2 regions of the Cellulomonas algicola genome follow, and region 2 is predicted to be linked to the other one. Evidence: riboswitches for the same ligand, from Rfam matches in the RefSeq annotation. Region 2 holds a riboswitch; the other holds the start of a gene.
What was found. Region 2 has a riboswitch for S-adenosylmethionine ahead of KOV94_RS01645 (rhodanese-like domain-containing protein). Riboswitches for the same ligand answer to the same signal wherever they lie in the genome.

Region 1 (3,704 bases), on a different contig from region 2:
GGCGAGGCGGTCGATGGGCGCGAAGTCGTCGGGCGAGCCCTCGGCGGCCTTGGCGAGCGCGAGGAACGTCACCGGGCCGACGATGACCGGGCGGGTCAGCACGCCCTCGGCCAGCGCCTCGGCGAACTCGCGGACCGGGCGGTCGCTGGCGTAGCGGAACTCGGTGTCGGGGCCGATCTCGGGGACCAGGTAGTGGTAGTTCGAGTCGAACCACTTGGTCATCTCGAGCGGCAGGTCGTCACCGCGGCCGCGCGCGACCGTCGAGTAGCCCGCGAGGTCCAGACGGCCGTCGGCGTCGAGCAGGTCGGCGAAGCGCGACGGGATCGCGCCGAGCACGGCTGCGGCGTCGAGCACGTGGTCGTAGAACGAGAACGCGCTGGGGATCGCCGGCACGTCGGTGCGCAGGCCGAGCTCGGCCAGGCGGGTGCGGGTGCGGCGGCGCAGGTCGGCGGCGACGGCCTCGACCTCGTCGGCCGAGGAGCGACCGGCCCAGAACGCCTCGATGGCCTTCTTGAGCTCGCGGCGCGGGCCGATCCGGGGGTAGCCCAGGACGGAGCCGGCGGGGAACGTGGGGGTGGTGGTCATCGCGGTGTCTGTCCCTCGTGGGTCGGGTCGGGTGCCGTCGTGGTCGGTCCGGGCGTGCCGGGGGTCGTCGCGGTGGGGGCCGTGACGGGTACGGCGCTGCGGCCGGTGCGGGCCCCGCCGTCCAGACCTGCTCCTTCGAGCAGGTCGAGCGCGGCGTGGTGCTGGTTGAACGTGTAGAGGTGGACGCCCGGGGCGCCGCCGTCGAGCACGCCCTGGACGAGGTCGACGCCGGCGCGGATGCCGCGACGGTGCCGCTCGAGGTCGTCGTCCGCGGACCCGAGCAGGTCGAGCAGGTCGCGCGGGACGGGCACACCCGTGAGGTCCTGCACGCGGAGCAGCCGTGCGGGGTCCGTGCTGGGGATGATGCCCGGGATGATCGGGATGGTGACGCCCGCGTCGTGCGCCTCGGCGACGAGCCCGAGGTACGACTCGGCGTCGAAGAAGACCTGCGTGATCGCGAAGTCCGCGCCGGCCTCCTGCTTGGCCAGCAGCGACGCGACGTCCTGCGCGCGGGTCCCGCCGGTCGCCGCGTTGCCCCGGGGGAACGCCGCGACGGCCACCGAGAGCGGCCGGACGCGGGCGCGGACCGCCTGCGACGGGCTGCCCGCGCACCGGCGGGACTCGATCTCGCGCAGCAGCTCCACGAGCTCGCTCGCGGTGTTCACGCCGTCCGGGTGCGGCTGCCAGTCGTCCTGCCCCGCGGGCGGGTCGCCGCGCAGCGCCAGGAAGGAGCGCGCACCTTCGTCGAGGAACTCCTCGACGATGGCCGTGATCTCGTCGCGCGACGTGCCGACGCACGTGAGGTGCGCGATCGGGTTGAGCGACGTCTCGCGCAGGAGCCGGCTGACGAGCGCACGGGTCGTGACGCGCGTGCGGCCCGAGGCGCCGTACGTGACCGACACGAAGTCGGGGTGCGCCTCGCCGAGCCGCTGGATCGTCTCCCAGAGCCGCGGGGCGGCGTCGGGGTTGCGCGGCGGGAACAGCTCGAACGACACGGTCGGCCGGTCGATCGCGGCGAGCGGGCGGTCGGGGACCACGTGCGGGCCGGTCGTCCGACGCGATCCGGCGTCGGCGACGGTGCCGGTCGCGTCGACTGTGCCGGGGGCCGCGTCCACGACGGGGGCGCTCACCGGACGACCGGTGTCGGTCGGCCCGCGCGGGGGTCGCGGGGGCACGCGGGGTGCTGCGGCATCGTTCACTCCATCGACCCTGGCGGAAGCACCCACACCCTCGCCAGGAGGGGGGTTGCTGCGGCGTCGTCGAGCCAGGTCTCTCGGCCGCTCTGGATGGTTGTCGAGATGCTAGACCGCCGACCACATGGTGGGCAACGTTGCTCGACCGGTGAGACACCGACGTCCGCCCGCGACGTGGTCCGTCGCGCGGGTTGCGTGGCCGCCGCGAGCCGTCGCCCGTCGATGATGATGATCGATCCCGCGCGGTGCCGGACGGTTGCCCGACGAGGGGCTGAGGAGGGCGGGGCGGAGGGGCGTCCGGTCCGTCCTCGGATCAGCGGCGGCGGCGCGGGGTCAGGTGACCGGGCCGGAGCCGGCTGCGCTGCGTCGGGACGTCGAACCAGGAGGTCGGCGAACCCGCCACGACACCGAGCAGACCGTCCTGGACGGCGGCCAGCACCTCGGCGTCGACGTCCGACGGCGTGGACATCGCGGCGGCAGCCGCACGCACGGCGTCGAGCCGCCCGTCGGGGTCCGTCGTGTCCGTCATGCCGGGCATCCTAACCTCCGCCCGAAAGTGGGTCGGAGGCGCGTGCCGAGGCGTCACTCGACGGGAGCAGCAGCCTCACGCGGGCGCCGCGCCGAGCGGTCGTCGGTGGCCGCTGGGATGCGTCGGCTGCGATGGTCCGCGGCCGCCGGGATGCGTCCGCCGCGCTGGTAGGCGGGCGTTCTCCGCACGGTGAACACCGTGGCCGACGCAGCGCGGACGCGTCACGCCACCGCTACCGCGACCGACGGGCACGTCGCGAGGTGGTCGTCGACCAGCCCGCACGCCTGCATCGCGGCGTAGGCGGTCGTGGGTCCGACGAACCGGAAGCCGAGCGACTTGAGCTCGCGCGCGAGCGCGCGGGACTCCGCGGTCACGGCCGGCACGTCCGTCCAGGTCGCGGGCCGGACGTGGTCGGCCCGGTCGGGGGCGTGGGACCACAGGACCTCGTCGAGCGTGCGTCCCTGCGCGTGCAGGTCCCGCAGCGCACGGGCGTTGGCGATCGTCGCCTCGATCTTCGCGCGGTTCCGGACGATGCCGACGTCGGCCATCAGGCGTGCGACGTCGTCATCGCCGAACTCCGCCACGACCTCGGGGTCGAAGTCGGCGAAGGCCGCGCGGAATGCGGGTCGCTTGCGCAGGATCGTGATCCAGGCGAGCCCGGACTGGAAGCCCTCGAGCGCGAGCCGCTCGAAGAGCGCGTGCTCCCCGTGGACCGGGTGCCCCCACTCCTCGTCGTGGTACTGCTCGTAGAGGGGGTCGCCGTCGCCGAAGCACCGGCCCGTCACGAGCGGGCGTGCCGGGGTGGCGGCGGGGACGTCGGGCGTCGCGGCGGCGTCAGGGGTCTGCGTGGGCACGGCGTCAGTCTGGCGCGGGACGCCGACACCGCGCGGGCGGACGTCGACGGCTGGGGATGCCGGTGCACCGACGCGGGCTGTGGACGGCTCGCGTGGGGTCGTGCCGCTCACGATCCCGTGCGACCCTCCGCCCGTGCGATGAGCGCCGCGATGCCGTCGAGCAGCAGGGTCGTGCCGAACGAGACCGGGCCGTCCTCCATCGCGGCCCCGAAGGCTCCCGCGCTCGCGGCCCGGACGAGCGCGGGGTGCTCGTCGGGCGTCGCGACGGCCAGCAGCATCCCGTCCATGTCGTAGGACCGGGACGTCGCCTCCTGCACGGCCCGCTCCCGGTCGGTCCACGAGGCGAACAGCCGCAGCTCGTCCAGCTGGTGGCTCGCGATCGTGCCGACGGCCGTCACCTTGGTCGCCTCGTCGAGCGGCGTGTCCTCGAGGGCCGCGACCATCGCCTCCATCCAGGCGAGCCGGTTGGGCCCGACCGCGTGCAGGACGGTGCCCGTCTGCGCGAGCCACGGGTGCGAGAACAGGACCGGCTGCTGGATCGAC
Region 2 (3,704 bases):
AGCCGGCCGCGACGTCCAGGGCCTGGGTGAGGTCGTCGCGGAGGTCCTCGACGTCCTCGAGCCCGACGGACAGGCGGACGGTCGACTCGGCGATCCCGACGGCGGCGCGGCCCTCGGGTCCGAGCTTGCGGTGCGTCGTCGTGGCGGGGTGCGTGACGATCGACTTGGTGTCGCCGAGGTTGTTCGACAGGTCGATGATCCGCAGCGCGTCGAGGAACGCGAACGTCGTCTTCTTCGCGACGTCGGGCGTCGCGCCCTCGGGGACTCGCAGGTTGAGCGTGACGACCGTGCCGCCGCCGGTCTGCTGCGCGCGCGCGAGGTCGTGCTGCGGGTGCGACGGCAGGAACGGGTAGCGGACGGACGCGATCGCGGGGTGCTGCTCGAGCCAGCCGGCGAGCGTCAGGGCGGACGCGGCCTGGTGCCGCACGCGCAGCGACATCGTCTCGAGGCCCTTGAGCAGCACCCACGCGTTGAACGGGGACAGCGACGGGCCGGTGTTCCGGATGAGCGTCTGGACGGGCCCGCGCACGTACTCGGTCGAGCCGAGGATCGCGCCGCCGAGCACGCGGCCCTGGCCGTCGATGTGCTTGGTCGCCGAGTAGACGACGACGTCGGCGCCCAGGTCGAGCGGACGCGACAGGACGGGCGTCGCGAAGACGTTGTCGACGACGACGGTCGCACCGGCGGCGTGCGCGAGGCGGGACACGGCGGCGATGTCGACCAGGTCCTGCATGGGGTTCGACGGCGTCTCGAAGAAGACGACGTCCGCCGGGGTCGACAGTGCCTCCTCCCACTGCGACAGGACGTGCCCGTCGACGTAGTCGGTGCGGACGCCCCACCTGGCGAGGATCTCGTCGAAGATCACGACGCTCGACCCGAAGAGCGCGCGGGCGGACACGATGCGCGAGCCCTGCTGGACGAGCGCGGCCAGGGCGGTGAAGACGGCGGACATGCCGGTCGCGGTCGCGTATGCGGCCTCGGCGCCGTCGAGCAGGCGCAGGCGCTCCTCGAACGTCGAGACCGTCGGGTTGGAGTAGCGCGAGTAGAGGAACCGGTCGACGTCGCCCGCGAACGCGGACTCGGCTTGCGCGGCGGAGTCGTACACGTACCCCTGGGTGAGGAAGAGGCCCTCGGACATCTCCTGGAACTCGGACCGCACGAGCCCGCCGCGGACGGCGAGCGTGTCGGGCCGCAGCGTCGAGCGGTCGACGGAGCGGTCGTCCCAGTCGCCGGGACCGGGCACGCGGCCCGGCACGCGGTCGGCGGTCACAGCGTCGTCCAGGGCAGTCCCTCGGCGCGCCACCCGACGTGCCCGCGCTGACCGTCGGGGCCGACGTCGCCCTCGAACCCGCGCAGCACGTTGTACGCGGGGCCGAACCCGGCGGCGGTCGCGGCCTGCGCGGCGGCGACCGAGCGGACCCCGGAGCGGCACAGGAAGACGACGGGCCGCTCGTCGCCGGGCGTCAGGCCCGCCTCGGCGAGCTCGTCGACGAACCGGGGGTTGAGGCCGTGCGGGGTCGTCCACTCGACGAGCGCCGCACGGCCGCCGATCTCGGTGGCGTCGGGCACGCCGATCAGCCGCCACTCGGCGTCGGTGCGCACGTCGACGAGCAGGGCGCGCTCGTCGGACGCGAGCAGGTCCCACGCCTGCTGCGGGGTCAGGTCACCGGCGTACGGCATCGCGATCCTCCATCGGTCCTGGCGGTAGCACCCTCGCCCGGCGGACCGGGGGGTTGCTGCGGCGTCGTCGAGCCAGATCTCTCGGCCGCTCTGGATGGTTGGCGCGATGCTACGCGCGCCGGCGGCCGACGCGCCAAGGAGTGGACACGCTGTCCCGTCATCCGAGACGGCCGACGTGTCCCGTTGACACATCACGGGCGCCGACGGAACCCTCGTCGTCAGGTCATGAGCGCCAGCGCGAAGCCCCGGCTCGCTGGCCGGCAACCCTCCTCCGCGGTGGGGTGCCCCGGGTGACGACCAGGCCGACCGCCGCCCGGCGGACGGCAAGCGCGGGGCCGGCCGTCGGTGCCGGGTCCCACGGACCCGTGAGGAGCACCATGTCCGTCATCGCCGAGACCACGTCCTGTGCCGAGGTCGACGCCCCGGTGTCGACCCGCGAGCCCGTCCCCGCCCTGCTGCCCGTCGTCGGCGGCGACACGACCGTCCCGCTCGTCGACGGCACCCAGCGGGTCTACGCCAACCTCGACTACGCCGCGAGCGCCCCCGCGCTCGAGTCCGTCGCCGCCCGCGTCACCGAGGTCCTGCCGCTGTACGCGTCGGTGCACCGCGGCGCCGGGTACCTGTCGCAGGTGTCCACGGCCCTCTACGAGTCGTCCCGGCAGAGCATCGCGCGGTTCGTCGACGCGCGCCCCGACGACGTCGCGATCATCACGCGCAACACGACCGACTCGCTCAACCTGCTCGCGGGTGTCGTCCCCGCCGGTGGCAAGGTCCTCGTCCTCGACGTCGAGCACCACGCCAACCTGCTGCCGTGGGTGCAGTCGTCGCAGCGGCACGGCAACACCACGACGATCCTCCCGATCGGCCGGACCGTCGCCGAGACCCTCGACGCGTTGCGCACCGAGCTCGCGACCCAGCCCTACGCGATCCTGACGATCACGGGCGCGTCCAACGTGACGGGCGAGTCGCTGCCGATCGAGGAGGTCGTGGCGCTCGCGCACGCCGAGGGCACCCGCGTCGCCGTCGACGGCGCGCAGCTCGTCCCGCACCGCGGCTTCTCGCTCGCCCGCACCGGCGCCGACTACGTCGCGTTCTCCGGCCACAAGACGTACGCGCCCTTCGGCGCGGGCGCGCTCGTCGGTCGCCGCGACTGGCTCGACACCGGCACGCCCTACCTGGCCGGTGGCGGCGCCGTGCGCGACGTGCGCGCCGACCGGACCGTCTGGCAGCCCGCCCCCGCGCGGCACGAGGCCGGGTCGCCCAACGTCATCGGCGCGATCGCGCTCGCGGAGGCGTGCGACCGGCTCGCCGCCCTGCCCGCCGGCGCGCTGCTCGCGCACGAGGAGGCGCTCCGCGCCCGCCTGGTCGACGGCCTGGGCACGATCGACGGCGTCGAGGTCGCGCGCATCTGGCCCGACTCCGCGGACCCGGTCGGCGTCCTCACGTTCACCGTCCCCGGCCACGACCCCGGCCTCGTCGCCGCGTACCTGTCGGCCGAGCACGGCATCGGCGTCCGCGACGGCCGGTTCTGCGCGCACCCGCTCCTCGCGCACCTCGGCGCGTCCGGCGGCGCGATCCGCGCGTCCGTCGGCGTCGGCACGACGAGCGAGGCCGTCGACCGCCTCGTCGACGCGCTGCGCCGCTACCTCGCCGACGGCCCGGCCGCCCGGTACGACGTCGTCGACGCCTGCTGGACCGTCGTCGACGACACCCGCCCCCTCGTGCAGGTCCACGGCCTCGACGCCCTCGCCGCCACCGCGGCCGCCGCCTGCGGTCCGGCCCTCGACGACTGACGCGCCCGCGACGGCTCGGCGCCCGCTCGTCGTCAGGCCGCGTCGGTCGCGCGCGCCGAGGGGGCCCGGCCCGCGGGGGACGGGCGCGTGATCAGCCGACGACGATGCCCAGGTGCTCGGCGACGAGCGGGGCGAGGTCGAGCAGCTGGTCCTGCGTGATGCGCGCGCCGCGCAGCCCGTCGAGGCCGTCGATGCGCTCGAGCCCTACGACTCCGCGCAGGTCGACGTCCT

Region 1: it holds a riboswitch for S-adenosylmethionine, as region 2 does, so the genes downstream of both, KOV94_RS12575 (methylenetetrahydrofolate reductase) here and KOV94_RS01645 (rhodanese-like domain-containing protein) in region 2, are expected to answer to the same signal.

The regions. Positions count from the first base shown of each region.
Region 1 covers NZ_JAHKSJ010000015.1:105,472-109,175, forward strand. The annotation lists gene metE (5-methyltetrahydropteroyltriglutamate--homocysteine S-methyltransferase) at 1-585, opposite strand, end outside; gene KOV94_RS12575 (methylenetetrahydrofolate reductase) at 582-1,715, opposite strand; SAM riboswitch class I at 1,783-1,878, opposite strand; gene KOV94_RS12580 (hypothetical protein) at 2,092-2,307, opposite strand; gene KOV94_RS12585 (DNA-3-methyladenine glycosylase I) at 2,529-3,092, opposite strand; gene KOV94_RS21295 (TetR/AcrR family transcriptional regulator C-terminal domain-containing protein) at 3,269-3,704, opposite strand, start outside.
Region 2 covers NZ_JAHKSJ010000002.1:355,694-359,397, forward strand. The annotation lists gene KOV94_RS01640 (O-succinylhomoserine sulfhydrylase) at 1-1,243, opposite strand, end outside; gene KOV94_RS01645 (rhodanese-like domain-containing protein) at 1,267-1,680, opposite strand; SAM riboswitch class I at 1,687-1,781, opposite strand; SAM riboswitch class IV at 1,902-2,016, shown strand; gene KOV94_RS01650 (aminotransferase class V-fold PLP-dependent enzyme) at 2,058-3,473, shown strand; gene KOV94_RS01655 (pentapeptide repeat-containing protein) at 3,565-3,704, opposite strand, start outside.